3 regions of the Microbacterium sp. NPDC089987 genome follow, and region 3 is predicted to be linked to each of the others. Evidence: predicted binding sites of a transcription regulator. Region 3 holds the regulator's gene; each other region holds the start of a gene.
The links. Region 3 encodes HrcA, which represses chaperone genes, less so after heat shock. Its sites were predicted from a motif close to TTNGCACTCGNNNNNNNCGAGTGCNAA; they were not measured.

Region 1: the regulator HrcA is predicted to act here: its motif matches at 4,456-4,482, upstream of groES (co-chaperone GroES).
Region 2: the regulator HrcA is predicted to act here: its motif matches at 3,634-3,660, upstream of ACIPV2_RS11160 (Hsp20/alpha crystallin family protein).

The regions. Positions count from the first base shown of each region.
Region 1 covers NZ_JBIVGE010000001.1:407,994-417,726, reverse strand. Annotated here, with positions in the region: gene ACIPV2_RS01965 (dynamin family protein) at 1-474, opposite strand, end outside; gene ACIPV2_RS01960 (dynamin family protein) at 474-2,405, opposite strand; gene ACIPV2_RS01955 (hypothetical protein) at 2,437-2,646, opposite strand; gene ACIPV2_RS01950 (hypothetical protein) at 2,739-3,851, opposite strand; gene groES (co-chaperone GroES) at 4,075-4,371, opposite strand; gene ACIPV2_RS01940 (SAM-dependent methyltransferase) at 4,676-5,857, shown strand; gene ACIPV2_RS01935 (hypothetical protein) at 5,882-6,916, opposite strand; gene ACIPV2_RS01930 (hypothetical protein) at 6,920-7,360, opposite strand; gene tsaD (tRNA (adenosine(37)-N6)-threonylcarbamoyltransferase complex transferase subunit TsaD) at 7,357-8,445, opposite strand; gene rimI (ribosomal protein S18-alanine N-acetyltransferase) at 8,442-9,053, opposite strand; gene tsaB (tRNA (adenosine(37)-N6)-threonylcarbamoyltransferase complex dimerization subunit type 1 TsaB) at 9,050-9,637, opposite strand; gene ACIPV2_RS01910 (hypothetical protein) at 9,634-9,733, opposite strand, start outside.
Region 2 covers NZ_JBIVGE010000002.1:739,580-749,312, forward strand. Annotated here, with positions in the region: gene ACIPV2_RS11145 (LLM class flavin-dependent oxidoreductase) at 25-1,068, opposite strand; gene ACIPV2_RS11150 (cation:proton antiporter) at 1,140-2,834, shown strand; gene ACIPV2_RS11155 (DUF2795 domain-containing protein) at 2,854-3,069, opposite strand; gene ACIPV2_RS11160 (Hsp20/alpha crystallin family protein) at 3,130-3,552, opposite strand; gene ACIPV2_RS11165 (MerR family transcriptional regulator) at 3,680-3,967, shown strand; gene ACIPV2_RS11170 (dicarboxylate/amino acid:cation symporter) at 4,097-5,527, opposite strand; gene ACIPV2_RS11175 (helix-turn-helix domain-containing protein) at 5,739-6,011, opposite strand; gene ACIPV2_RS11180 (DEAD/DEAH box helicase family protein) at 6,028-9,733, shown strand, end outside.
Region 3 covers NZ_JBIVGE010000001.1:1,424,644-1,434,376, reverse strand. Annotated here, with positions in the region: gene ACIPV2_RS06755 (dipeptide ABC transporter ATP-binding protein) at 1-1,514, opposite strand, end outside; gene ACIPV2_RS06750 (ABC transporter permease) at 1,511-2,443, opposite strand; gene ACIPV2_RS06745 (ABC transporter permease) at 2,445-3,428, opposite strand; gene lepA (translation elongation factor 4) at 3,689-5,557, shown strand; gene ACIPV2_RS06735 (DUF1990 family protein) at 5,618-6,268, shown strand; gene hemW (radical SAM family heme chaperone HemW) at 6,302-7,549, shown strand; gene hrcA (heat-inducible transcriptional repressor HrcA) at 7,643-8,677, shown strand; gene dnaJ (molecular chaperone DnaJ) at 8,721-9,733, shown strand, end outside.

The DNA of each region.
Region 1 (9,733 bases), 1.0 Mb from region 3:
GAAGCGCGCGGTGCGCGCCGACGTGTCGGTGGAGAGTGACGAGATGCCCGGCGTGTCGATGAGGATGAGCGACGAGAGCCCCTCGAGCGGCCAGCCCACGTCGATCCACTCGATCTCCTCCGCGGTGCGTCCGCCCAGGTCGAAGGCCAGCAGCCCGCGCTCCCGCCGGACCGGCATACGCGCGGTGGTCCCGTCGCGCAGATGCATGGTGACTCGCGGCGTGGGCGAGTAGCGGTACCAGGTCACGACGCGGGTGCATTCGGCGGTGTCCGTCGCGGCGATCCGCTCCCCCAGCATCGCGTTGAGCAGAGTCGACTTGCCCGCCTTCACCATCCCGGCGATGGCGAGGCGCAGCGGCTCGTGCAGCCGCGCTTCCAGCTGGTCCACGAGCGCGACCGCATCGCGGTCGCCGACGTACACCGACCGCGTGGTGCGCAGCAGCTCCTCCGTGTCTGCGATGACCCCGGCGGGCATCACTCCCCCGCCTTCTCGCCGACGGCCGCCCGCCTGGCGGGTGCGAACCGGGTGATCGGCTGATGCGCCGCCGGCATCGTGCTGGCGGCTGCGCGAGGCGACTGGCCGATCGCGACCGGAGCCGGCGGAAGCGCCGGGATGCTCCGGCGCGCACGCTCGAGCTCGCCGAGACGCTTCTTCAGCAGCAGAACGCGCTGGTCCCGGGTGGTGGTGAACCCGGATGCCGCCTGACGGGCCCGCTGCAGAGCATCCGACAGTGAGCTGTGCAGCTCCTCCGCGAGCGCGCCGAAGTGGTCGCGCGCGGTGCGCTGCACCAGACGCAGACGGTCCTTGAGCTGCTTGCCCACCTGGAACGTGACCTCGTCGATGTAGCGCCTGACGATGATCTTCGCCTCCTGCTGGCGGCGGCTGAGCCGGTTGCCCATGTCCTCGCGGTATGCCCGGCGGCCGACGAGCACCCCGGCGAGAAGCGAGAGCGGGTTGATCAGGGCCATGCCGACGAGCCCGGTGACGAGCCCCACCATCAGCACGCCTCCGTAGGAGCCGCGCACGCCGATGTAGATCTTCTCGCCGGCACTGAGCTGACCCGCTTCGAGTCCGGCGATCTCCTCGACGGGGTCGAGCACGCCGCGGATGTCGGAGACATCGCTGACGGGGATGTCGTCCTGATCCTGGCTGAAGAGCTCGGCCACCTCCTCCGAGAGCCAGCGGGAGCGCTCGTCGGTCCAGACGAACGTCTCCGACACGGCGGCGGTGACGCGCTGGTCGAGCCATTCGCGGATCTGATCCCAGATCGGCCCTGGATCGCCCTCGTCGATCGCGCGCTCGGCCTCCCTCTGCACCTTGCGCAGTCGATCGCGCACATCGTGCTCCATGTCGGCGACGAGGTCCGCGATGCCGTCGGTGAGCAGCACCTGCCATCGTGCGGAGCGCCCGCGGAAGTCGTCCGCCTTCGCCTTCGCGACCTCGAGTTCCGCGATCATCCTGGGCGTGTCCTCGGGGTTCAGCAGGGCGTTCAGCTCGGCCCGCAGCGACATCTCCAACTGATCGACCACGGAGACGAGATCGTGCACAGCGCCGCGCTCGTGGATGGTCTCGGCCCTGCCGAGCACTTCGCGTCGCAGATGCGCGACCAGGGCGGGGAAGCCCGATTCGTCGTTCAGCGCGCGATCCTGCAGTTCAGCGGCGAGCAGCCGCAGGTCGCTGGACACGGAGAAGATCGGGATGTCGTCACCGCCGCTGAGGTGTGCGCGGTCGATCTCCTCGATGCGTCGCCATTCCGGGTACAGGTCGGTCTTGGCCAGGACCGCGGCGACGTTGGGCGAGATGCGCATCGCGTGGCGAAGGAACTGCACCTCGGGTTCGGTGTACTCCTGTGAGGCGTCCGAGACGAGCAGCACGGCATGCGCGGATGAGAGCGCGGCGAGGGTGGCGAGCGAGTTCGACGACTCGAGCCCGCCCACGCCTGGCGAATCGACCAGTGTGAGCCCGCCGCGCAGGATCTCCCGCGGAAGCAGCACCTCGGCGGAGAGGATGCCGCGCTCGTTGCCTGGATTGCCGCGCTCGGAGACGTACTGCGCGAGATCTTCGAGGGGTATCTGTCGCCGCTGCGGCTCGGCTGCGGCGCCTGCGGGTCGCTCGATCACCCACGCCGAGGGCTGCTCGGCGTAGCCGACGGTGGTGGGCACGCTCGTGGCGACGTCATCGTCGACCGGACAGGCGGGAGCGTTGACGAGCGCATTGATGAGCTTGCTCTTGCCCTGTTTGAACTCGCCGACGACGATCACGCGCACCGCAGGATCCTCCAGGCGGTGCTTCGTGCTCGCGAGTCGAGCGGCGAGATCCTTCCTCCCCGCGGACGCGGCGAGATCGCCGACGTCGTGAATGACGTCGACGATCTTCGCCTCCCCAGCTGGATGCTCTCCCGGCACGTGCGTCCCCTTCCGTCGCGTCCGATGCGGATCAGGCGAACAGCTCGGGCCCGGGGAGGTCTCCCCCGCCATCCAGACCGCCGGCGAGACCTCCCCAGATCTCGTCGGCGTCCAGGTCCCAATCGGATTCCGAGATGTTCGCGATCTCCTGAGTGAAGGCGTCGGCGCCGAACGGATCGAGAAGACCCGCATCTCCCCAGGGCGCGTCGTCCAACGGTGTGGCATCCGGTTCGTCAGACATGGCTCTCACTCCCCTCGAGTGCTCAGGAGCCTAGTGGTGTGCCTGGCCGCCCACCAGAGGGCGGCCAGGCAGGTCGTGCGCCGCTCGATGCGTCAGAGGGCGACGTCGGACGCGTCCCCGAAGGGGCTGCCGAGATTGGAGTCGTTCACCGTCATGTCGAAGTCGGACGTGTTGGTCGAGTTGTCCTGGTAGGAGTCGTCGACCGTCCAGCTGGTGGAGTTGTCCACCATCGACTCGTCGTTGAACGAGTCAGTGAAGGACCAGTCCTGCGAGTTGTCCGTCACCGAGTTGTCGGAGTTGTCCGAGTTGTCGCTGTTGTCGGAGTTGTCGGAGTTGTCGCTGTTATCGCTGTTGTCGGAGTTGTCGTTGAACGAGTCGGTGAACGACCAGTCCTGCGAGTAGTCCTCGTTGAACGAGGCGGTGTTCCAGGTGTTGCCCGTCCAGACATCGCCCATGCTGATGTCGGTGTCGACGTTCATGACCGTCGCGTCGCCGCCGGCTGCGGCCGAGCCGTCTCCGGATGCGATGTTGCTGCTCTGCCCGAAGTGCTGGCCGACGTCGCCGCCGGAGGAGATGCTCTGGTTGACCGACTGGTCGTTGAGCGTGGTCCGTCCGTCGATGCTGAGCGATCCCGCGCCGGCCATGGCGCCCATGCCACCGCCGCCCGCGCCGATGCTGACGTCGCCGAACCCCGAGTTGAACTGCCGCACGCCCGAGGTGACGGAGTTGTCGTAGAGCGTGTTGTACGAGTCGGTCACCGAGTGATCCGAGTTGTCCCGCCACGAGTGGTCGGAGTTGTCGGAGTTGTCGTTGTACGAGTCGTTGGTCGAGTTGTCGGAGTTGTCGCTGTTGTCGGAGTTGTCGGCCACCGAGTTGTCACTGTTGTCCGAGTTGTCGTTCACCGAGTTGTCGGAGTTGTCCGAATTGTCGCTGTTGTCGGAGTTGTCGCTGTTGTCCGAATTGTCGCTGTTGTCCGAGTTGTCGCTGTTGTCCGAGTTGTCGTTCACCGAGTTGTCGCTGTTGTCGGTCGTCGAGTTGTCCGTGACCGAGTTGTCGGAGTTGTCCGTGACCGAGTTGTCGGAGCTGTCACTGCTGTCGCTGACCGAGTTGTCGGAGTTGTCCGAGTTGTCGTCGGTGTTTCCGGAGTTGGCGATGCCCAGGTTCCACTGGGCTCCGGAAGAGTTGGCGTTGCCGTCGAGAGCCATGATCGATTACCCCTTCATCGTGAATGTGCCAGGTGGCGTCTGATACGAGTGTGAGACTCAGGCACATTCACGGCATCGGGGGCCGGCCCGAGGGCTGTGGGGGCCCGGCGGGGGCATCCGCGGGGCCGATGCGGGGATCGATAGGGGTTGGGCGACTCGGGGGTACGACAGAGGGCCCGGATGCCATGCATCCGGACCCTCTGGGAGCTGGTGTCGAACCGCGTCAGCGGACGACGACCGCGAGCACGTCGCGGGCCGAGAGCACGAGGTACTCGTCGGCGCCGAACTTGACCTCGGTGCCGCCGTACTTGCTGTAGAGCACGCGGTCGCCCACGGCGACGTCGAGCGGAACGCGGTTGCCGTTGTCGTCGATGCGGCCGGGGCCCACTGCCACGACCTGGCCCTCCTGGGGCTTCTCCTTGGCGGTGTCGGGGATGACCAGACCGCTTGCGGTGGTCTGCTCTGCCTCGACCTGCTGGATGACGATGCGGTCCTCGAGCGGCTTGATGGAAACCGACACGGTGTACCTCTTCTTTCGTGACTGAGTTCAGAAGATCATTAGCACTCTCGAGGTGAGGGTGCTAACTCCAGTCTATGCCGAGCGCTGGCACTCATGCAATGCGAGTGCCAGCCTCTCGGTCATCTGCCCCCCGGTCGTTGAGCGAGCGAAGCGAGTCGAAACGCACGCACCGCCCCGCGGACGCTCCCGGTCGTTGAGCGAGCGAAGCGAGTCGAAACGCACTACGCACCGCCCCGCGGACGCTCCCGGTCGTTGAGCGAGCGAAGCGAGTCGAAACGCATGCCCCGCCCCGTAGGCTCTTCCTGTGGAGATGTCTGAGCTGACCGCGCTGCTCACGCGTGAGGGCCTCGCGCTGCTCGACCAGGTCGGGGCCGTCGAGTCGGCTGCGGACGTCGCACGAGCCGTGTCGCGGCTGCGCGTGGCCGGTCACTCCCCCGACCTCGTCTCGGCAGTCGTCGGCCAGGCTCGCCTGCGCGTGAAGGCGCGGGCGAAGTTCGGCGAGTTCGGCGATCGGATGCTGTTCACCCGGGCCGGCCTCGAGCAGGCGACGCGCCTGAACGTCGCGACCATGCACGCCGTGCGGCTGCGCCGCGCCGGCATCACCCGCGTCAGCGACCTCGGCTGCGGCATCGGCGGCGACAGTCTCGCCTTCGCGGGGGCAGGGCTCTCGGTCGAGGCGGTGGATGCCGATGAGGTGACCTCCGCGATCGCCGCATACAACCTGGCGCCGTTCCCTGATGCGACCGTGCGCCAGGGGGTCGCCGAGGACAGCCTCCCTCCAGAAGGCGCGGTCTGGCTCGACCCGGCTCGGCGAACAGCCGGGCACAGTGAGACGACCCGGACCTCCGCCGCCGACTGGTCGCCGTCGCTCGACTGGTGCGTCGAGGTCGCGCGCCGGCACCCCACCGGCATCAAGCTCGGCCCCGGCCTCGACCGCGACCTCATTCCGAACGACGTGGAGGCGCAGTGGGTCAGCGCCGACGGAAGCGTCGTCGAGCTCGTGCTGTGGAGCGGTGAGCTCGCGCGTCCTGGCATCCGCCGCGCTGCCCTGGTGCTGCAGGCCGGTGAGACGCACGAGATCACCGCGGCGGCCGACGCCGACGACGAACCGGTGCGCGAACTCGGCACCTACCTGCACGAGCCGGATGGCGCGGTGATCCGCGCCCGGCTGATCGGCGAGGTGGCCCGGATGCTCGATGCGGGGATGGTCGACGAGCAGATCGCTTACCTCACCGGCGACGCGGCGCTCACCTCCCCGTTCGTGCAGTCGTTCCGCGTGCGCGAGACCATGCCGGCGCACGTGAAGACGATCAGTCAGGCGCTGCGCGCGCACGACATCGGGCGCCTCGAGATCAAGAAGCGCGGCATGGACATCGATCCCGCCGTGTTCCGCAAGAAGCTGAGCCTGAAGGGCTCGAAGGCGGCGACGCTGATTCTCACCCGGACGGCGTCGGGCCGCGTGGCGATCCTCGCCGACCGGGTCTGATCAGCCCGCCGCCACAGGCATCCGTCACCCGCCGTCTCGCACGATCGTCAGGATCGGCCCGCGGGTGCTCGTCTCGCGCACCTCGTACCTCGCGTCCTGCACCTGGAGGAGGTAGAGGCCGTCTTCCGCCGGGTCGCAGGACTGCACGACGGCATCGGTCGCAGGATCCACGACGTAGATGCAGGTGCGCGCGTCCTGCGAGATGAAGATCGGGACGCTGCCGTCGTAGCCGATGACCTGCAGATAGTTCGGGGCGACGCCCTCGGCTTCGAGCATCCGGATCTGCCGCAGCTCCTCGTCGGTGTACTGCGACTCCCAGCCATAGTCGGCCATGCTCTGGCGCATGATGACCAGTGCCTCGCGGCCGGTGATGTCGTTCACCAGCGTCGCCCAGTACGTCCACTCGCCATCGTCTTCGGAGTGACTCGCCGAGACGCCGACCGGTTGGGCGAAGGCGATCTCGTCGTCCGGCGGGGGCACGCACTGATGCTGATTGCGGTCGCCGACGTGAATCGCCAGGCAGATTTTTTCACCATCCTCCGAGGTCGCGCGCCACACCGACGCGTCGTACTTCTCGCCGAGGTAGACAACCGAGCCGGGGTCGAAGCGCGCGGCTTTCTCGATCTCGGCCATGGCCTTCGCCTGGGCGGCGGTCATGGATGGAGTGCTGTCGCGGTTGAGCAGCATCCAGCCGCCGCCGAACCCGAGCAGAAGCGCGATCAGCGTCGAGAGGACGAGCATCGGGATGCCAGGGCGCCGACGCGCCCGCGACACCTCGCCTGTCGGGGACGACGAGTCCGACTCCGCCTCCGAGGGCGCCGCCGCGGACGCGGACGGCGCAACGGGAAGCGGCTCGGGGGCAGCATCGTGATGGGATGGCACCGGTCTCGCCGAGGTCTCGTCCTCCGCCGGTGGAGGCGGCGCGATCACCGCATCGGCGGCGGCACGGGCATCCAGTTCCCGCAGCTCGGCGAGCTCGGCCTCACTCGCTCCCCCGCCCGCGGCGAACGCCCGGCGCTGCAGCTCACGTCGTCGTGAGCTCTCCGCCTGGTTCAGCATCCATCACCCCAGATTCTCGAACTGCATGGCGGCCCACAGCAGCCATCCCGCGCTGAACAGCGTGGCACACAATCCGAGCACCAGCGCCCAGATCGCCACCGACCGGTTCTCGATCGGACGCCGCAGCGACATCATCGCCGCGATCACCGCGATGACCGCGACGGGGATGCCCCAGCCCACGAACATCGAGGTCGCGAGGGCGACGATCGCCGCTACCAGCGCCCAGGGCGCGAGACGCGCGTCGTCGACGGGTGTCGTCCCCGTCGACGGCTCCCACTCCGGAGTCGCCGCCGTGTCGGCATCCGGATGCGCGGCCGCGGTGCGCTCGACGGGCACCGGCGCCGTCGGCAGCTTGCCGTATCCCTTCGACGCACCGGGCACAGCGGCATCGCCGCTGGGCTTCTCGACCTCGGGGGTGGGCTGCTCGATGCGCGGGTCGCTCATGCCGGGCTCACCTGAATCTCGGTCACCGGCAGCGTCGAGTCGGCGCCGAAGGCGAGGGTCGACGGCCCGCGGCCGCTCGCGATGAGCTCGGCGGCGAGGCCCGCGATCATGGCCCCGTTGTCGGTGCACAGCGACAGCGGCGGGATGCGCACGGCCACGCCCGCGGCCGCCGCCCGCTCGAGGGCCACTTCACGCAGCCGCCGGTTGGCGATCACGCCCCCGCCGAGCAGCAGACGGGGCACGCCGCGGTCTGCGCAGGCGGCGAGCGCCTTGGTGACGAGCACGTCGATGACCGCCTCGCGGAAGCTCGCGGCGACGTCCGCCACCGGTAGTGCCGTCGCATTGGGTCCCTGAGCCTGCCGAAGGGATTGGGCCCGCTCGACCCAGCGCGCGACAGCTGTCTTCAGGCCCGAGAACGAGAAGTCGTAGCGGTGCTTCGCCATGTCGGATGCCTTCGACAGCCCCCGCGGGAAGCGGATCGCCTTGGGGTCGCCGTCGGCCGCGACCTTATCGATCTGCGGTCCACCGGGGTACGGCAGACCGAGCAGCCGGGCGACCTTGTCGAAGGCCTCGCCTGCCGCGTCGTCGACGGTCTCGCCGAGCAGCTCGACGTCGGTCGTGAGATCGCGCACGTGCAGCAGCGAGGTGTGCCCGCCCGAGACGAGCAGGGCGATCGTCGGATACTCCAGCGGCGCGGTCGCGCGGTCGTCGGAGGTGAGGATGTCGGCGGCGATGTGCCCCACGAGGTGGTTCACCGCGTACAGGGGCTTGCCGAGCGAGACGGCCAGGCCCTTTGCTGCCCCGACGCCGACCATGAGGGCGCCGGCGAGGCCGGGGCCGCTGGTCACGGCGATCGCGTCGAGCTCGTCGAGCGTCACGTCTGCTTCGGCCAGGGCCCGCTCGATCGACGGCTGCAGCGCCTCGAGGTGCGCGCGTGCGGCGACCTCGGGCACGACGCCGCCGTACCGGGCGTGCTCGTCCATGCTCGACGCGATCGTGTTCGACAGCAGCTGCCGTCCGCGCACGATGCCGATGCCGGTCTCGTCGCAGCTCGTCTCGATCCCGAGCACCAGAGGGCCGGTCATGCGCTCGCCTCCTTCGCGGCATCCGCGTCCACGGCATCCGCGTTCGCGGCATCCTGGGCATCCGGAATGCCGGACTTCTCCCGGATCGCAGGAGCAGTTGCCGCATCCGCTCCTGCGTTTCGCACGTTCTCCTGCGTTTCCGGTGAGGCGGCATCCGCCCACGACCGCAGGTCGAGGCGCATCACCACCGCATCCACGTCGCCCGGCTGGTAGTACCCGGGCCGCCGGCCCAGCTCGACGAAGCCCTCCGAGGCGTACAGCGCCCGTGCGACGGCGTTGTCGTCGCGCACATCGAGGAACAGCTCGCGCGCGCCGCGCTCGACGGCCGTCGCGATCAGCGCGCGCAGCAGCGCCCGACCCCTCCCCTGGCCGCGAACCGAGGGGTCGAGCGCGATGGTCTGGATGTCGGAATCGGCCGACCCCTGCAGGGCGCGCACCCCGCCGTAGCCGACGACGCGCTCGCCCTCGATGTCGACGAGGTAGACGTTGTGCAGGCTGCAGATCTCGGTGCCCATCGTCTGCTCGCTCCACGCGTCGGTGGGGAAGCCTCGCTGCTCGAGATCCATGATCGCGGCGAGGTCGTCGAGGGTCGCGATGCGCAGGGTCATACGCTCACCCGCTTCGGCGCGCCCGGCTGCACCACGTCGGGCGAGCGGAGGTAGAGCGGCTCGGGGTCCGCCAGAACGCGCCCGGCGGTGATGGCTGCAGCCCCCACACGGGCGAGCGCCGCAGCCGACAGCTCGGTCGTCTCGTGCGTCTGCTCGTCGAGCTCGACGCCGCGCTTCTCGAGACGGGTCGGGCGGATCAGGCTCGGGATGCCGTCGGCATCCACCCCGTCGAAGACGCTCACCGCGATCTCGCGACGGCGGGCGTCGGTGACGACCGCGAACGGCCCTTCGGCACTCGCATCGAGAGCGATGGCCAAGTGGCTGGGAATCGGGATGAGCGGGATGCCGCGACCGAGCGCGAAAGCGCGTGCCGCAGCGATCCCGATGCGCAGCCCGGTGAACGGTCCCGGCCCCATGCCTGCAACGACATGCGTGATCCCGGGACGCGCCACCTGCGCGAGCAGATCGCCGATCACCTCGGCGTGGCCGAGCGGATCGGGGGTGCTGACCTCGGCGACGGTGCGCCCGTCGGCGTCGACGACGGCGACGGTCGTTCCGAGCGAGGTGTCGACGGCGAGGATCACCCTCTCAGATTAGTCGCGTCGTCTGCGTCGGCCGTGACCCGCCCGTTTCTCTCCCACCGGTCTCCACCGAGCCCGACGGCGCGTTGTGCCCGTTCA
Region 2 (9,733 bases), on a different contig from region 3:
GACCGGACCGAGCACGAGCGCGCCTTACGCCACCAGCAGGTCGAGCGTCTGCGCCCGCCCGGTGGCGGCATCCAGCGGCTCGCCGTCGTAGGCTCCGGCGACCGGCGACACCATGATCTCGTCGACGCCGTGCTGCGCGGCGAATGCGGCCAAGGACGAACGCACCTCGGCACCCTCGCCGATCAGCCAGCGCTGGCGCATCGCGTCGATGACGGTCTGCTCCTGGGCATCCGGATGCTCGGCGAGACCGCGCTGAGCCTCCTCGACCGTCTCGAGCGGCGTCATCGGCTTGTTGCTGCGCAGCCGCGCCATCGCGCGCAGCTGCGGCAGGGCGCGGGCCTCCGCCTCTTCAGACGAGGGCGCTGCGACCACGTTGGCCGTGAGGAAGGTGAGCGGGGCGCCGAGCGTCTCAGAGGGGCGGAACTGCGACCGGTACAGATCGAGGGCGCGCTCGAGTCCGACTCCCGCGAAGTGATTCGCGAACACGTAAGGCAGGCCGTGCGCGGCCGCGAGCTGGGCGGAGTAGTTGCTCGATCCGAGCAGCCAGATGGTGGGGGCTCCGGATGCCGCGGGCGTCGCCTTCACGCCGTACTCGCCGCCGCTTGTGAAGCGCACCGTCGCTCCGTCGGACTGCAGCATCGCGGCGATGTCCTGCACGTGCGAGGGGAACCGCTCGACGTCGCCGGCGGTGCCGGACTGGCGCAGCAGATGCGTGATGACCGGGTCGCTGCCGGGTGCACGGCCGATGCCGAGGTCGATGCGTCCGGGGGCGAGCGCCTCGAGCGCGGCGAACTGCTCGGCGACGATCAGGGGCGCATGATTCGGCAGCATGACCCCACCCGAGCCCACGCGGATCCGCTGCGTGCGCGCAGCCGCAGCCGCGATCAGAACCGGGGGCGTGGTCGACGCGACCGACGGCATGTTGTGGTGCTCGGCGAACCAGTAGCGGGCGAAGCCGAGGGCGTCGGCGTGCTGCGCGAGCGCCATCGACGAGGCGACGGCCTGTGCGCTCGTCTGGCCGGTGCGGACGGGAACGAGATCTAGGACGGAGAGCGCGGGAGTAGTCATCGTCAGGAGACAACGTCCGTCACCGCGTCCGCATTCCGCATCGGACGCATCGCAGGCGTACCCTTCCTGGAATGGAGCCCAGCATCTTCTTCATCGTCGTCGGCGCTGTCGCGGTGGCAGCCGTGGCCCGCCGAAGGGGGTGGCCTGCACCGCTGCTCGTCACCGTCGTCGCGCTGCTGGCATCCTTCCTTCCCTTCGTGCCGGATGTCGCGATCGACGGCCACGTGCTGCTGAACATCGTGCTGCCGCCGCTGCTGTACTCGGCGGCCCTGGATGTGTCGTTCCTGAGCTTCCACCGGGCGATGCCCCAGATCCGGCGATTGGGCATCGGTCTCGTCGTCGTCACCGCAGTCGTCGTGGGGCTGCTGGCGTGGTGGATCATGCCCGAGCTCACCCTCCCGGGCGCCCTGCTGCTGGGGGCGATCGTCGCCCCTCCGGATGCCGTGTCCGCGGCGTCCATCGGACGCCGGCTGGGCCTGCCGCGCCGGGTGATGACGGTGCTGTCCGGGGAGAGCCTGATCAACGACGCCACGTCGCTGACCATGTTCCGGGTGTTCGCGGCGATCGTTGCCGGTGCCACGGTGTCGCTCTGGGGCGGGATCTGGCAGTTCATCCTCGCGGTGGTGGTCGGAGTCGCGGTGGGGCTGGTGTTCGGCGTCGCGCTGCATCAGCTGCGGATGCGCGTCGACGATCCGGTCGTGAACGGCACCTTCGGTCTGCTCGCGCCGTTCGGCGCCTACGCGATCGCCGAGCAGCTGCTCGGATCCGGCGTGCTGGCGGTCGTCGCGATGGGTCTGTTCGTCGGCTTCAACGCGCCGAAGACCAGCTACGCGACCAGGCAGCAGGAGGCGCCCCTGTGGCTCTCGGCCGACTTCCTGCTCGAGTCGTTCGTGTTCGCGTACATCGGGCTGCAGTTGCCCCGCGTGGTCGGCGAGCTGAAGGACGGCGAGGGAGGCTCGATCATGCTGCTCGCGGTGGTCGTGCTGCTGGCGGTGCTCGTCGTCCGGCCGCTCTTCGTCTACCCCGCGGGCGCGTGGGGACAGCGCTGGACGCGGCTGCGTCTGCGCAGATGGGAGAAGATGTCCGCCGCCAAGAAGGTGCTTCCCATCGCGGAGGGGCCGGGCCGGCGGCGTCGCCTCACCGAGGACCAGCTGCGCCGCCGCCTGACCGAGACCACCCTCTCGTGGCGCGATAACGCGGTGGTCTCGTGGGCCGGCATGCGCGGAGTGGTCACGCTGGCGACGGCGCTCGCCGCAGCCGATCTCGCTGGTCTCGATGCGGGGGCCTCGGACGCGATCGTCGTGGTCGCGTTCGTCGTGACCGTCGGCACCCTGCTGCTGCAGGGGCTGACACTGCCGTGGCTGATCCGGGTGCTGGGTGTCGTGGACGACGAGGAGGCGCAGGAGGATGCCAAGCAGCTGGAGGCCATGCGCGAACGCAGTCGCGAGGTCGGCAAGGCCTACCTGCGCGAGGCGAGGCGCACGTGGGCGAAGGAGTACGGCGAGGACCAGCTGTCGGCGTTCGACAGGTATGCCGAGCGACTGGTGCGAATGCAGGCGGGCGCCGACCAGGCGGGCGAGGAGACCGTGCGTCCCTCGCCGGAGCAGTTCGCGGCGATGGCGAAGGGATGGCTGTCGGCGCGGCGCGACCTGCTGCTCGAGGAGCGTCGTGCCGGCAACCTGAGCGAGGAGGTCATGCACGAGCTGATCGCGGCGATGGATGCCGAGGAGCTCGCGCTCGACACGAGGGTGGCGCTGCGCACCTGAGCGCCGCGTGTGCGCGGGGTCAGGCCGCCACGAGCGCGTCGGCGGATGGCCTGGCCAGGTGGAGGCTCGTGAGGATCTGCCAGCGTGCGCTGTAGCTGTGCCCGCGGAGCTGCTCGAGAGCGGCGATGTCGTCGCGGTCGAGCCCGTCGCGGATGGCCTCTCGCAGCAGGTCGTCCTTCGTGGCGGGGAACTCCATCTCGGTGAGGAACCGTCGGAGTGCGGCGGAAGGTGACATCGGACATTTCCTTTCCGGATCGGGTGGGGAGCGCCCGGGCCGGGCGCTCCCCACTGTGGATCAGGCGCTGATCGCCTCGCGGGTCTCGGTCGACTCGACCTGGATCCGGCGCGGCTTCGCGCGCTCGCTCACCGGGATGATCACCGAGAGCACGCCGCTGTCGTACGACGCGCTGATGCGCTCGAGGTCGACGCCGTCTCCAAGGGTGAACTGCCGGAAGTAGGTTCCGGTGCCCCGCTCGCGAGCGATCCAGCGCATCCCTTCGCCGGTGTCGGCAGTGCGCTGCGCACGGATCGACAGCTGCGAGCCGTCGAGATCGACGTCGATCGAGCCGGGGTCGGCGCCCGGGATGTCGGCATGCAGGACATAGCGGTCGCCGTCGCGGCACAGGTCCACGGGCATCACGCGCGGTGCGCGCACGGAGTCCAGCACGCTCGCGGCGAATCGATCGAGCTGACTGATCGGGTCGAGGGTCATGGCCATGGTGTTCTCCTCTCACTATGGGCCGCCGGTCGGCGGCTCTGCGGGTGGATGCAGGGAATCTGCATCCGTCGATGTATATTTATAGCTCCCGGTCGAACAGATTTCAAGTACCCAGAACGGATGCCAGATGGCCGATCGCGACACCGCCACCCCGCTGTACGGGATCGCCGTAGCCGCCGACCTCGCCGACGTACCCGAGGCGACGCTGCGGCTGTACGAGCGCCGCGGCCTGCTCACGCCCTTCCGCAGCGACGGTGGCACGCGGCGCTACAGCGACGACGACATCGCACGTCTGCGCCGGGTGGCGGAGCTGCGGGATGCCGGGGTGAACCTCACCGGCATCGGCCGCGTGCTCGACCTGGAGGACGAGAACGGCGACCTGCGCCGCGAGCTGGAGGAGCGCGTGGAGCGCTGACGCGGTTCGTGGCGAGTGACTCCTCTCGCCGGCGTGGGCTCCGCGTGCGGACAGACGGTGAACGGGCATCCGGATGCCGAAAGCGCCCCGCCCGAGAAGGGCGAGGCGCTTTCTGGATGAAGCGGGAGGTCAGCGTGCGCCGGCCGGCTCCTTCGTGGCATCCGGCTCCGCGGCGTCCGCGTCGTCGACGTCCTCGGCGAACGGCAGGCCGTTGCGGGGAGCGTTGTAGAGCTCCTCGTCGAGGATGCCCTCGCGCTTGGCGACGATGGTCGGAACCAGCGCCTGACCTGCGACGTTGACCGCGGTGCGGCCCATGTCGAGGATCGGGTCGATGGCCAGCAGCAGACCGACGCCCTCGAGCGGCAGGCCCAGCGTCGACAGGGTGAGCGTGAGCATCACGATCGCGCCCGTGGTGCCGGCGGTGGCGGCCGAGCCGACGACCGAGACGATGACGATCAGCACATACTGGATGAAGCTCAGCTGGACGTCGAAGAACTGCGCGACGAAGATCGCCGAGATCGCCGGGTAGATGGCGGCGCAGCCGTCCATCTTCGTCGTCGATCCGAGCGGCACCGCGAACGAGGCGTAGCCGGAGGGCACGCCGAGGTTGCGCTCGGTGACGCGCTGGGTGAGGGGCAGGGTGCCGATCGAGGAGCGGCTGACGAAGGCCAGCTGCACGGCGGGCCACACGCCCGAGAAGTACTGCTTGATCGACAGGCCGTGGGTCTTCACGAGGATCGGGTAGACCACGAAGATCACCAGAGCGAGACCGATGTAGATCGCCCCGGCGAACCAGGCGAGCGAGGTCAGCTTGTCCCAGCCGTACTTCACGACCGCCGCGCCGATGAGGCCGAAGGTGCCCAGCGGGGCGATGCGGATGATCCACCACAGCACGCGCTGGATGACCTTGAGCAGCGATTCGGTGAAGGCCAGGAACGGCTCGGCCTTGCGGCCGGCCTTCAGCGCGGCGATGCCGACGACGGCGGCGACCACGATGACCTGCAGGATGTTGAAGCCCACGCTCGACGTGTAGCTGCCCTCGACGGCGCCGGGAGCGGTCGACACGGTCAGGCCGAGGAAGTTCTGCGGGATCAGCCCGAGCAGGAAGTTCCACCAGGTGCCGACGGCGCCCGGCTCGCCGGTGCTCTCGAGGCCCGCGCCGGCCTTCGCGCCCGGCTGGATGGTCAGGCCCAGCACGATGCCGATCGACACCGCGATGAACGCGGTGATCGCGAACCACAGAAGGGTCTGTCCGGCCAGGCGCGCAGCGTTCTGCACGCGGCGCAGGTTGGAGATGCTCGCGACGATCGCGGTGAAGATCAGCGGCACCACGGCGGCGCGCAGCAGGGTGACGTACGAGCTGCCGATCCGGTCGAGGGTGTCGGACAGGGGCGTCGGGTTGGTGCCGCTGGCGCCGAGTGAGACGGCGATCAGGCCGACGCCGATGCCCAGGATGAGCGCGGCGATGATCTGGAACCCGAACGAGGTCAGCAGCTTGCGGACCGGGCCTCGGGTGTCGGGCGCCTTCTGGGCGCGCGCGGTGGAAGAAGAGGTGCTCAAGGGGACTCCAATTGTCTGCGCGGAGTGCGCTTCACGTGGGACTAAACGCTAGGCGGAACGTCGTATTCCTGCGAATAGATGTGACGAAGCGTGACGCCCTCGCCTTCCCCGGCCGCGGAGCAGCACCCCCCGCGCCCTCGAGCGAGCCCCCTCCTCGGTCGTTGAGCGAGCGAAGCGAGTCGAAACGTAGCGACCGCCCACCCAACCTCCCCTACGCCCGCCGCCGCCCGTCTTCCGCAGACAGGGCGAACATCTCCGCGGTGACCCCGTCCAGCAGCATCCCGGGCTCGACCTTCAACGCATCCGCGATCCGCACCAGCGTCGGGATGCCCATCAGCGCGCGGCCCTTCTCGTAGCCGCGAATGTTCGACGAGTCGATCTGGGTGAGCACCGCGAGTTCGTCCTGCGTGATGCCTCGGCGCCTGCGTTCGTCCGCGATCAGTTCGCCGATCCGAGCGGCGGCAGGGGAGGGGACGCGGGGCACCTGACCAGCGTCATGAATGTCCACCACATGTGCCAGGGTTAACGCACCCGGGTACAAGTACCGATCCGGGGTTGACGCCCTGGAGGTGCAGATGGCCGGCGCGCCCAATGCCGATGCGCTCGACGCGCTGCTCGTCGAATTTCGCGGTCTGGCAGACAGCAAGCGGATGGCCGGCAGCTATCTGGAGCAGCTGGCTCGCCACTATCTGACCGTCGAGCCGCTCTGGGCGGATCAGCTCGGGGCGGTCTGGCTGTGGAAGGACTGGCCCGGGCGGGGCAACAGGCCCGACACCGGGATCGACCTCGTCGCGGAGATCCAGGGCGGCGGCCTGCTGGCCGTGCAGGTGAAGTTCTTCGCCGAGACCCACCGGATGCAGAAGGGCGACCTCGACTCGTTCTTCGAGGCGATGGGCAAGGACCCGTTCACCGAAGGCCTGGTCATAGACACGACCAGCGCGCCATGGTCGACGAACGCCGAGGAGGCGCTGAAGAACCGGACCAAACCGGTGCGGCGCGTCTCGCTCGCCGAGCTCCGCCACAGCGCCATCGACTGGTCGACGTACGAGCTGCTCAAGCCCGAGGTGGCACCTGAGAGGCACGCGCTGAAGACGCTGCGCGCTCACCAGCACGAGGCCGTGCACGCGGTGATGGAGGGGCTCGCCCCGGGCAGCGGGCAGGACCGCGGCAAGCTGCTCATGGCCTGCGGAACGGGCAAGACGTTCACCGCACTCAAGCTCGCTGAGCGCTGGACGAATGAGGTCGCGGGAGGTGCGGCGACCGTTCTGTTCATGGTGCCCTCGCTGGCGCTGCTGCAGCAGTCGCTGGAGGAGTGGTCACGCGAGCGCGACCCCGAGATGGGATTCCGTGCGTTCGCCGTCGGCTCCGACACGAACATCGGGCGTCGCAAGAACGACGATCTGACCAGCGTCATGATGGAGGACCTCGGCGCGCCGGCGACGACCGACGGCCCGACACTCGCCCGTCTGCTCGGCGATGTCGACGAGGCGCACGAGGGGCTCACCGTCGTCTTCTCGACCTACCAGTCGATCGAGGCAGTGGCCGAGGCGCAGCGCCTCCGCGGTGACACATTCGATCTCGTCATCTGCGACGAGGCGCACCGCACTACCGGGGTGACCCTCGCGAACGAGGATGAGTCGCACTTCGTCAAGGTGCACGACAACGCAGTGATCCCGGCATCCGCCCGCGTCTACATGACCGCCACCCCGCGCATCTTCGCGCCGGAGGTCAAGAACGCCGCCTCGCAGAAATCGGCCGAGCTCGTCTCGATGGACGACGAGGAGCTCTTCGGCAAGGTGCTCTACCGCATCGGCTTCGACGAGGCCGTGCGCAGCGGACTGCTCACCGACTACAAGGTCGTCGTGCTGGGCATCAGCGAAGACGAGATCGTCGAGTCGCTGCAGCAGGAGCTCGCCCAGGGAGGGCGGGAGCTCGCGGTCACCGATGTCGCCAAACTCATCGGATGCTGGAACGCCCTCGCCAAGCGCAACGCGGGGGCGATCGCGGAGGGATTCGGCGCCGACGCCGCCCCTATGCGCCGCGCCGTCGCCTTCGCGAAGGACATCAAGACCTCCGTCGGAGTCGCGGGTGACTTCACCGCGCTGGTCGAAGGTCATCTCTCGAACATCGAGAACGACGATGACACCGACGACCTGACGGTAGAGGCCGAGCACGTCGACGGCACGATGAACGCCACGCGTCGTGGAGAGCTGCTCGACTGGCTGAAGGCCGCTCCGGAAGAGGACCAGTACGGGCGTCCGGTGGCCCGTGTGCTGACGAACGCACGGTGCCTGAGCGAGGGCGTCGACGTTCCGAGTCTCGACGCCGTGCTGTTCCTCAGCCCGCGCAAGAGCCAGGTCGATGTCGTGCAGGCCGTCGGCCGTGTGATGCGCCGCGCCGAGGGCAAGCGGCTCGGGTACATCGTGCTGCCGATCGCCATCCCGGCAGGTGTCGCGCCGGAGGAGGCGCTGAACGACAACGAGCGGTACAAGGTCGTGTGGCAGGTGCTGCAGGCGCTGCGCGCCCACGATGAGCGACTGGACGCGGCGATCAATCAGGCGGCGTTCACAGGCAGGCTGCCCGAGCAGGTGGTCATCGAGCACGTGCCTCTGACCTCGCAGAAGAAGAGGCAGGGGTCGGCCTTCGACTCGGAAAGCGGTCCGAGTGACAACCCGGGATCCAGCACTTCCGACGGCCCGTCGCATCTCGCACCGACGTTGCCGGGGCTGACGTCGACGGCGGATGCCTGGAAGGACTCGGTCTACGCGAAGCTCGTCGCCAAGGTCGGCGACCGCATGTACTGGGACGACTGGGCCGGCGACATCGCCCTGATCGCGCAGCGCTTCATCGCGCTGATCACCGCGCATGTGAACGCTGACGGCGCTGACCGCACGCCGTTCGACGGCTTCGTGAAGGCGCTTCGTGCCACGGTCAACCCCGACGTCGTCGAGGCAGAGGCCATCGAGCTGCTGGCGCAGCACCTCATCACCAAGCCGGTCTTCGAGGCGATGTTCCCCGAGGGGTCGTTCACGCAGGACAACCCGGTGTCGACGGCGATGGAGCAGGTGCTCGCCACCTTCGACGAGAACAGCGCGTTCGCCCGCGAGCGGGAACCGCTCGACGTGTTCTACAGCCGGATCACCGAGAAGATCCGCGGGCTCGACAGCGTGCGCGCGAAGCAGCAGATGCTCGTCACGCTGTACGACAAGTTCTTCACCAAGGCCTTCCCGCTGCTCGCCGACCGCATGGGCATCGTCTTCACGCCGGTCGAGGTGGTCGACTACATCCTGCGGTCGGCGGATGCCGTGCTGCACCAGCACTTCGGCAAGCGCCTGTCGGATGAAGGGGTGAACATCCTGGAGCCGTTCGTCGGCACCGGAACCTTCCTGACCCGCCTGATGCAGACCGGACTGATCAAGCCCGAGGACCTCACGCGCAAGTACACGCAGGAGCTCTTCGCCAACGAGATCGTGCTGCTCAGCTACTACATCGCCGCCGTCAACATCGAGAGCGTGTACCGCGAGCTGTGCGCAGAGCATGGGATCGAGCCCGCTTCGGGAGGTTTCGAAGGGATCTCGCTCACCGACACCTTCGCGATGGATGAGCGGGACAGCCAACTGGCCGGGGGAGTCTTCCCTGAGAACACGGCGAGGCTCGAGAAGCAGCGCGCGACGAAGTTCGACGTGATCGTGATGAACCCGCCCTACCGGGCGGGGCAGTCGAGCGCGAACGATGGGGCGCAGAACGCGAAGTATCCGAAGACGGATGCCCGGATCGCCGAGACCTATGCGAAGCGGTCGACCGGAGCGAACAAGAACGGGCTCTACGACTCGTACTACCGGGCGCTGCGCTGGGCGACGGATCGGCTCGGCGACCAGGGAGTGATCGCGTTCGTCTCGAACTCGGGATTCGTGGATGGCGGAACCGCGGCCGGAGTCCGACTCAGCTGGGGAGACGAGTTCAGCGACATCATCGTCTACAACCTTCGCGGTAACCAGCGTGTCAAGAACTGGCAGGCAGAAGGCGGCAAAGTCTTCGGTGAAGGGTCGCAGACCTGCATCGCGATCACGCTGCTTGTGAAGGACCTGTCTTATGAGGGTGTCGCGCGCGTTCACTACGCAGATGTGGGCGACTTCCTGAGCCGCGAGGAGAAGCTGGACAAACTCCGAGTGGAGGTACAACTCGCATCTCACGATCACCGGCATC
Region 3 (9,733 bases):
GCGGGGTTCAGGCCTACCAGATCCATCAGCTCCTGGACGCGTGCCTGCGTCTCCTCCTTGGAAGTGCCGATGGCACGCAACGGCTCCGCGATGATGTCTGAAACGGTCATCCGGGGGTCCAGGGCACCCATCGGGTCCTGGAACACGATCTGGATGTCGCGTCGCAGCCGGCGCTCGACCTTCCGGTCGTGCAGCTCGTTGACGCTGGTGCCGGCGATGACGATGTCGCCTTCCGCCTGCTTCTCGAAGTCCATGATCTGCAGCAGCGTGGTGGTCTTGCCGGAGCCGGACTCGCCGACGATGGCCATGGTCTCGCCCTCACGCACGTCGAAGCTGATGCCCTTCACGGCCTGCACCTCGCCCACCTTGCGCTTGAACAGCGCGCCCTTGAGCAGGGGGAAGGTCTTGACCATGTTGCGCACCTCGAGCGTCACCGGACGCTCTTCACGCGGCCTGCGCGTCAGCTCGCTCTCGGGGATGACGGGCGGCGGGTACACCGGCAGCCCGCCGATGAGCCCATCCGAGTCGATCTGCTCGGCGCGGATGCACGCGGCGAGGTGCGACGGATCGCCGTGCACCGGGGCGAGGTCGGGCTCACGCGTCAGGCAGGCCTCGACGGCGATCGGGCAGCGGGATGCGAACGGGCAGGCATCCGGCAGATCGATCAGCAGCGGCGGGTTGCCCTTGATCGGGATCAGCGGTTCCTTGACCGCCTTGTCGACGCGAGGGATGGCACCGAGCAGGCCGATGGAGTAGGGCATCCGGGTGTTGTGGAACAGCTCATGCGCGCCGGCATGCTCGACGGGCTTGCCCGCGTACATCACCATGACGTCGTCGGCCGTGCGCGCGACCACGCCCATGTCGTGAGTGATCATGATCACCGCGGCGCCGGTCTCGTCCTGTGCCTTCTCGATCAGGTCCAGGATCTGAGCCTGGATGGTCACATCCAGAGCCGTGGTCGGCTCGTCGCAGATGATCAGGCGCGGGTTGTTCGCCATGGCGATGGCGATCACGACCCGCTGGCGCATGCCGCCCGAGAACTCATGCGGGAACGACTTCATCCGTCGTTCCGGGTTGCTGATGCCGACAACGGTGAGCAGCTCGAGCGACCGGTTCCACGCCTCCTGCTTGGAGAGCCCGCGGTGCACGGTCAGCGCCTCGATCAGCTGGTCGCCGACGGTGAAGACGGGGGTGAGCGAGGTGAGCGGGTCCTGGAAGACCATCGCCATGCCGTTGCCGCGGATCATCGACATCTGCTTGTCGCTCTTGCCGAGCAGCTCCTGGCCCTCGAACTGGATCGAGCCGGTGATCTTCGCGTTCTCGTCCAACAGGCCCATGATCGCGAGGGAGGTGACGGACTTGCCCGACCCGGACTCGCCCACGATGCCGAGCGTCTTGCCCGCCTCGAGGTCGAAGGAGACGCCGCGGACGGCGTCCACACGGCCGGCCTCGGAGGCGAAGCTGACCTTGAGGTCGCGGACGGAGAGAACGGTCTTCGAGGTGGGGGTGCTCATGCGCGGCCTCCTGCCGCCGAGGTGGGATCGAGGGCGTCGCGCAGGCCGTCGGCGACGAGCGCCATGGACACGGTGAGAAGCGTCAGGGCGAGCGCCGGGAAGTAGAACAGCCACGGGGCGCTGGTGACGCTCGCCGCGCCGGTGCCGATCAAGGAACCGAGCGAGACGTCAGGCAGCTTCACGCCGAAGCCGATGAACGACAGACCCGTCTCGGTCATGACCGCGCCCACGACGCCGAGGGTGAAGTTGATCACCAGGAGCGAACCGATGTTCGGGATGAGGTGGCGGAGCACGATGCGCATGCCGGGGACACCCATGTAGCGGGCAGCGTCGATGTACTCGCGCTCGCGCAGCGACAGAGCCAGCGTCCAGATGACTCGAGCGGGGAAGAACCAGCTCACGAAGATCATCGCCAGCGAGATCACGCGCCAGTCGCCGCCCGCGCTGTTGGAGATGAGAGCCAGGATCAGGAAGGTCGGCACCACCATGAGGAAGTGGATGAGAAGCAGGGTGAACTGCTCGATGCGACCGCGGAAGTACGCAGCCGCAGTGCCGACGATGGCGGAGAGTGCGGTCACGCCGACGGAGACCGTGACGGCGATCATCAGGGAGCGCTGCAGGCCCACCGCGGTAAGCGTCCAGGTGTCGTTGCCGCCGGTGGTGGTTCCGAACCAGTGCTCCGCCGAGGGGCCGGTGCTGAGGTTCAGGAAATCCTGATCGTCGATCGCGTACGGCGACGTGAGCGGCACGACGATCGAGTAGATCACCATCAGGATGAAGATGATCACGCCGACCACGGCCGGCTTGTTGCGCATGAAGCGCCGCGTGTACAGCGTCCACTTGCTCAGCTGCTTCGCGGGGATGCGCTCGGCCGTCGTGTCAGGGCCGACGGGCGGCTGAACTTCGGGATCGATCATTTCGGTGCTCATGTCAGCTCACCCTCACTCGGGGGTCGAGGACCACGACGGCGATGTCCGCGAGCAGCGCGCCGATGGCTGTCAGCACGGCGCCGAAAGCGGCGACGGCCACCACGCCGTGCACGTCGTTTCCGTTGATGGTGGTCAGGAAGTAGCGACCCATGCCCTGCCAGGCGAAGATCGTCTCGGTCAGAATCGCGCCGGTGAAGATCGCCGGAATGGAGAACGCGACCTGCGTCGCCACGGGGATGAGCGAGGTGCGCAGCGCGTGCCGGCGAATGGCCTGCTGCTTGGTGAGGCCCTTCGCCCGCGCCGTGCGGACATAGTCGGCGGAGATGTTGTCGAGCAGCAGCGTGCGCTGCAGGAAGTGATACTGCGCGTAGCCGATGATCACCAGCGCGATCGTGGGCAGGATCAGGTGCTGCAGCGCGTCGATGATCACCGGGAAGAACCCGGTCACCCCTTCTGAGGAGGACCCTGTCACGTAGAAGACGCGGGTGCCCACCCAGTTGTTGAAGTTGATCGCGAGGATCACCACCGCGAGGCCCGCGACGATGATGTTCACGTTCATGGTGATGATCGAGATGCCCTGCCAGATCCGGTCGCCCAGTTTGTACTGGCGGGATGCGGTGTAGACGCCGATCCAGATGCCGAGGAGAGTGGCGATGATCGTGGCGCCGAGAACCAGCTCGGCGCTGACCCACATGCGGAACCCGACCTGCTCGTTCACCGATCCACCCGTCGGGCTCACGCCCCAGTCCCAGCGCAGCAGGATTCCCGTGAACCAGGTCCACCACCGTTCGATCAGCGGAACGCTCGCATCCAGATTGCGCGGGCGGAGCAGATTCTCAATCTGCTCTGAGCTGAGGGGCGGCTTGCGGCCGACGTAGTTGCTTCGCGGATCGAGGAATGACCAGGCAAGGAGGTAGGTGACATTCGTCGCGACCACGATCATGAGCAGCCAGCCGAGGGTCCGGCGCACGAGATACTTGATCAAGGTGGAGGGTCTTTCTCTTCTACAGCCTGCCCGGGATCTCCGACGCGACGCTGAGTCGGGATGACGTTCTGCGTCATTCCTCTTCAAGCCTACGCCGACACGTGCAGGAGGGCTGTGACGGAGTCATATAGCCGGCGGAACTCAGTCTCACTGGGTCGCCCCGGGCAACTTCGCGAGACTATCACCGGTGCACTCGAATGGGGATTGAGCCGGGCTGAACGTAGACTTGCCTGAACCCTCTCGGACGCACCAAGGACCACATGTCACCCCGCGCTCTCACCCCGCTGTCGCCTGCGGCGACGCCCGCCACGCAGATCCGCAACTTCTGCATCATCGCCCACATCGATCACGGCAAGTCGACCCTGGCCGACCGCATGCTGCAGGTCACGGGCTCGGTGGCGGATCGCGACATGCGCGCCCAGTACCTCGACCGCATGGACATCGAGCGTGAGCGCGGGATCACGATCAAGAGCCAGGCGGTGCGGATGCCCTGGGCCCTTCGACAGGGTCAGGGACCCAGCGAAGAGGTCTTCGCGCTCAACATGATCGACACGCCGGGACACGTGGACTTCACCTACGAGGTGTCCCGTTCCCTGGCTGCGTGCGAGGGAGCGATCCTGCTGGTCGATGCGGCGCAGGGCATCGAGGCGCAGACCCTCGCGAACCTGTACCTGGCCCTCGAGAACGACCTGCACATCATCCCCGTGCTGAACAAGATCGACCTGCCGGCCGCCGATCCAGAGAAGTTCGCCAAGGAGCTCGCCGACCTGATCGGCGGCAGGCCCGAAGACGTGCTGCGCGTCTCGGGCAAGACCGGCGTCGGCGTCGAGGACCTCCTCGACCGCATCGTGCAGGAGATCCCCGCCCCGGTCGGCGACCCGGATGCCCCGGCACGCGCCATGATCTTCGACTCGGTGTACGACTCGTATCGCGGCGTCGTGACCTACGTGCGCATGGTCGACGGCAAGCTGAACCCGCGCGAGCGCATCCAGATGATGTCGACCAAGGCGACCCACGACCTCCTCGAGATCGGCGTCTCCAGCCCTGAGCCGGTTCCCTCGAGTGGGCTCGGTGTGGGTGAGGTGGGCTATCTGATCACCGGCGTGAAGGATGTGCGCCAGTCGAAGGTGGGCGACACCATCACGACGGCTCGGGGAGCCGCGACCGAGGCCCTCGCCGGATACACCGACCCGAAGCCGATGGTCTTCTCGGGCATCTACCCGATCGACGGCAGCGACTACGCCGAGCTGCGTGAGGCGCTCGACAAGCTGAAGCTGTCGGACGCGTCGCTGCAGTACGAGCCCGAGACGTCCGTCGCGCTCGGCTTCGGGTTCCGCTGCGGGTTCCTCGGGCTGCTGCACCTCGAGATCATCACCGAGCGCCTGTCACGCGAGTTCGGACTCGACCTCATCACCACCGCGCCGAGCGTGATCTACGAGGTCGACACCGACACCGGCGAGAAGGTCATCGTCACCAATCCGAGCGAGTACCCGGACGGGCGCGTCGCGTCGGTGTCCGAGCCCATGGTGAAGACCGCGATCCTGCTGCCCAAGGACTACGTCGGCACGGTGATGGAGCTCTGCCAGTCGCGTCGAGGCACGCTGCTGGGCATGGAGTACTTCTCCGAGGAGCGCGTCGAGCTGCGCTACCGCATGCCGCTCGGCGAGATCGTGTTCGACTTCTTCGACCAGCTGAAGTCCAAGACGCAGGGCTACGCGAGCCTGGACTACGAGCCCGACGGGCAGCAGGAGGGCGATCTGGTCAAGGTCGACGTTCTGCTGCAGGGCGACAAGGTCGACGCGTTCAGCGCGATCGTGCACCGTGAGAAGGCCTACGCCTACGGGACGATGATGGCTGAGCGCCTCCGAAAGCTCATCCCTCGGCAGAACTTCGAGGTCCCCATCCAGGCGGCCATCGGCGCGCGCATCATCGCGCGCGAGACCATCCGCGCCCTTCGCAAGGACGTGCTCGCCAAGTGCTACGGCGGTGACATCAGCCGCAAGCGCAAGCTGCTCGAGAAGCAGAAGGAGGGCAAGAAGCGCATGAAGATGGTCGGTCGCGTCGAGGTGCCGCAGGAGGCCTTCATCGCGGCACTGTCGGGCGATGTCGAGACCAAGGACAAGAAGTAGGTCGCTCGGGACGCGGTGTCGTTCGGAGACTGTTCAGACAGGTCGCTTAGGCTGGAGATCATGCGTCGGGGGACTTTCCGAGAAGGCACGGTGGACTATGCCGCGGTGGGTGCGACCCACGCACCCGACCTCATGCAGTACCCGCCGGAACGCAGCATTCCTGCTGAGGCATCCTGGCGTCTGGGCAGCGGTGAGGACCGTTTCCGCACCGCCGGCGAATCGCTGCTGTCGTGGACCGCGCAGCGCGCCGCCGGCCTCGAGCTGCGCGATGTGCGCCCCGCCGCAGGCTCGGCGTACACCGGCGTCAGCTTCGATGCCGAGGGCGCGCCGATCGCCCCGAACCGCACGCAGGTCGAGCAGCGGTTCGCCGCCGACGGGACGCCCTTCGTCGCGCCGGGCATGACCCTCAGGCTGCACGGCCGCGTCAAGGGGATGAAGGCGGATGCCGAGCTGCGCGTGATCTCAGTGACCGAGGAGCGCCGTCGCATCGGCTTCGTGCTCGGCACCGTCGGCGGCTCGGTGGTCAGCGGCGAGGAGTCGTTCGACATCGAATGGCGCGAGGACACCGACGAGGTGTGGTTCACGGTGCGGGCGTTCGACGCCCCGGTGGCCGTGCTGTACCGCCTTCCCGGCATGGTGCGTCGTCGCCGGCGCGAGCTGTTCGCCCTCTACCTGCGCGCGATCTCGCCGCTGTACGCGACCCCGATCTGATGGCGCACGCACTCTGATGGCACGGGCACTCTGATGGCCGGGCCTCTTCCGCTGGGGGATCCAGCGCCGGCCGATGGCCGGCTTCCGAATGACCTCCCGGTCGACCGCTCAATGCCGTTCTCGGCGTACCTGCACGTGCCGTTCTGCCGAGTGCGCTGCGGCTACTGCGACTTCAACACCTACACGGCGACCGAGCTGCGCGGGGCGAAGCAGGACGAGTACGCCGACACGCTGATCCGCGAGATCGCGCTTGCGGGCGCGGTGCTCGGCGAAGCCGGCGGCATCCGCCCGCTCGACACGGTCTTCTTCGGCGGCGGCACGCCCACTCTGCTGCCCGCCGGCGACCTGGCACGGATGCTCGCCGCGGCGACATCGACGTTCGGCATCCGCGACGGCGCGGAGGTGACCGTCGAGGCCAACCCCGACACGGTGACACCCGAGGTGGTGCGGACTCTGGTGGATGCCGGGGTCACCCGCCTCTCCATCGGGATGCAGTCGGCCGTGCCGCATGTGCTGGCCGCTCTCGACCGCACGCACCTGCCCGAGAACGTCCGCACGGCCGTCGACGCCGCGCGCGACGCCGGCCTCGATGTGAGCGTCGACCTCATCTACGGCGCACCGGGGGAGACGCTGGCTGACTGGGAGCAGTCCCTCGACGCGGCTCTCGCCCTGGACCCCGATCACATCTCGGCATACGCCCTGATCATCGAGGACGGCACCAAGCTCGCCAGGCAGATCCGGCGCGGGGAGGTGCCGGCTCCCGACGACGACCTGCAGGCCGACATGTACGAGGCCGCCGATCAGCGGCTCGGCGCCGCGGGTTTCCAGTGGTACGAGGTGAGCAACTGGGCGCGTCCTTCGACAGGCTCAGGAACCCAGGCGTCAAGGGACCACCGCTCGCGCCACAACATGGCGTACTGGCGCGGGTCGGACTGGTGGGGCTTCGGACCCGGAGCGCACAGCCACGTCGCAGGTCTGCGGTGGTGGAACGTCAAGCATCCGGCTGCGTACGCGCAGCGGCTCGCCCTCGGCGAATCACCCGCCGCCGGCCGCGAGCGGCCGGATCTCGAGGCGCGCACGCTCGAGCGCGTGCTGCTGCAGAGCCGTCTCGCCGAGGGGCTGCCGATCGACGACATCGCCGAGGGTCGCCGGGACCGGGTGGCTGAGCTGATCTCGGACGGACTCGTCGATCCGGCTGCGGCTCTGCGACAGCGTCGGGTGCGGCTCACCCTGCGGGGCCGGCTGCTGGCGGATGCCGTGGTGCGCGCACTCACCGGTTAGCGGGCGCGACCCGCACAGCGCCGGCGAGCCGACGGCCAGGTTCGAACGGGTAGGATTGGCACTCGGAACGTTCGAGTGCCAGCGGGAGGGATGATGGTCACACAACGAGGCCTTGAGGTCCTCCGCGCGATCGTGCAGGACTATGTCGCGACGCACGAGCCCGTCGGCAGCAGGTCGATCGTCGAGCGCCACGCGTTCGGCGTCTCCGCGGCGACGATCCGCAACGACATGGCGCAGCTCGAGGACGAAGAGCTCATCACCGCGCCGCACACCTCGTCGGGGCGCGTGCCCACCGACAAGGGATACCGAGTCTTCGTCAACCACCTCGCCCAGGTTCGGCCGCTCTCCGTGCCGCAGCGCACGGCGATCGAATCGTTCCTCGCCGCACCCAGCGACCTCGACGACCTCATGGCGCGCACGGTGCGGGTGCTCACCCAGCTCACCGGCCAGGTCGCCCTCGCCCAGTACCCGTCGTTCGCGCGCGCGAGCATCACCCACGTCGAGCTCGTCGCGCTGGCCCCGAATCGGATGCTGGTCGTGCTGGTCACCGACGCCGGCGGCGTGTCGCAGCGCATCTCGCCGCTGCCCATCGACATCGACGACGCCGACCTGGCGGTGCTGCGCGCTCAGCTCGCCGCGCTCATCACCGGCCGGGCGGTCGGAGAGGCGTCCGAGCGCATCGCATCGGCAATCGACCCGCAGGCCGGGTCCCGCCTGCAGCCGGCGCTGGCGGCACTGGCCGCGGTGATCGCCGAGGAGCTGGCGGAGTTCCGGCAGGAGCGGCTGGTGATGGCGGGTGCGGCCACGCTCGCGCGGCGTGAGCAGGACTTCCGCGGCAGCATCCATCCTCTGCTCGAGGCGATCGAGGAGCAGGTGACCCTGCTGCGGCTGATGAGCGAGATGGTGACCGACGAGCACGGTCTCGCCACGAGCATCGGCACCGAGAACGCCCCGTTCGGGCTCGGCGAGGCATCGATCGTCGCCAGCAACTACGCCGCCCCCGGCGGCACGGCGCGCGTCGGCGTGATGGGGCCGACCCGCATGGACTACCCGAGCAACCTCGCCGCGGCGCGGGCCGTGGCCCGCTACCTGTCGCGGATGCTCGAAGAAGACGAGGCGGCCCGCTGATGCGGGCGGCCACACACACGAACGCACACGAAGAAAGGTGACCGTGGCGGATCACTACGAGGTCCTCGGGGTGTCGAAGGACGCCTCCCAGGATGAGATCAAGAAGGCATACCGCAAGCTCGCGAGGCAGCTGCACCCGGACGTGAACCCGGGGGACGACGCGGCTGAGAAGTTCAAGCTCGTCACGCACGCATACGACGTGCTCAGCGACGAGGACTCCCGGCGCCGCTACGACATGGGCGGCGACCAGAACGGCGGCTTCGGCGGCGGCTTCGGCGGGTTCGGCGACATCTTCGAGACGTTCTTCGGCGCGGCAGGGGGCGCCCGTTCGGCGCGTCCGCGGTCGCGCCGCGAGCGGGGTCAGGATGCCCTGGTGCGCCTCGACCTCGAGCTCGGCGACGTCGTGTTCGGCGTGCACAGGGACATCGAGGTCGACACCGCGGTGCTGTGCGAGACCTGCCACGGCAGCTGCTGCCAACCCGGCACGTCTCCCGTCACCTGCGATGTCTGCGGCGGCAGCGGCCACGTGCAGCGCCAGGTGCGAAGCCTGCTGGGCAACGTCGTCACCTCGCAGCCGTGCGGCACCTGCGAGGGCTACGGCACCGTCATCCCCAACCCGTGCGGGTCGTGCGCCGGCCAGGGCCGCGTGCGGTCCCGCCGCACGGTCGCCCTCGACATCCCCGCCGGCGTCGAGACCGGACTTCGCCTGCAGCTGCCCGGCTCGGGAGAGGTCGGCCGCGCGGGCGGCCCGAACGGCGACCTGTACGTGGAGGTCGCGGTCGCGCCGCATCCGGTCTTCAGCCGGGACGGCGACGATCTGCTGGCGACTCTCGAGGTGGCGATGACGGATGCCATCCTCGGCACCACCACGACCATCGAGGGCCTGGACGGCACGGTCGACCTCGAGCTGCGCGCGGGCGTGCAGTCCGGCGACGTGCTCACTATCGGCGGCCGGGGCATCACGCCCCTGCGCGGATCCCAGCGCGGCGACCTGCGCGTGGGCGTGCAGGTGGTCACTCCGACCAAGCTCGACGGGGCGCAGCGCAAGCTCATCGA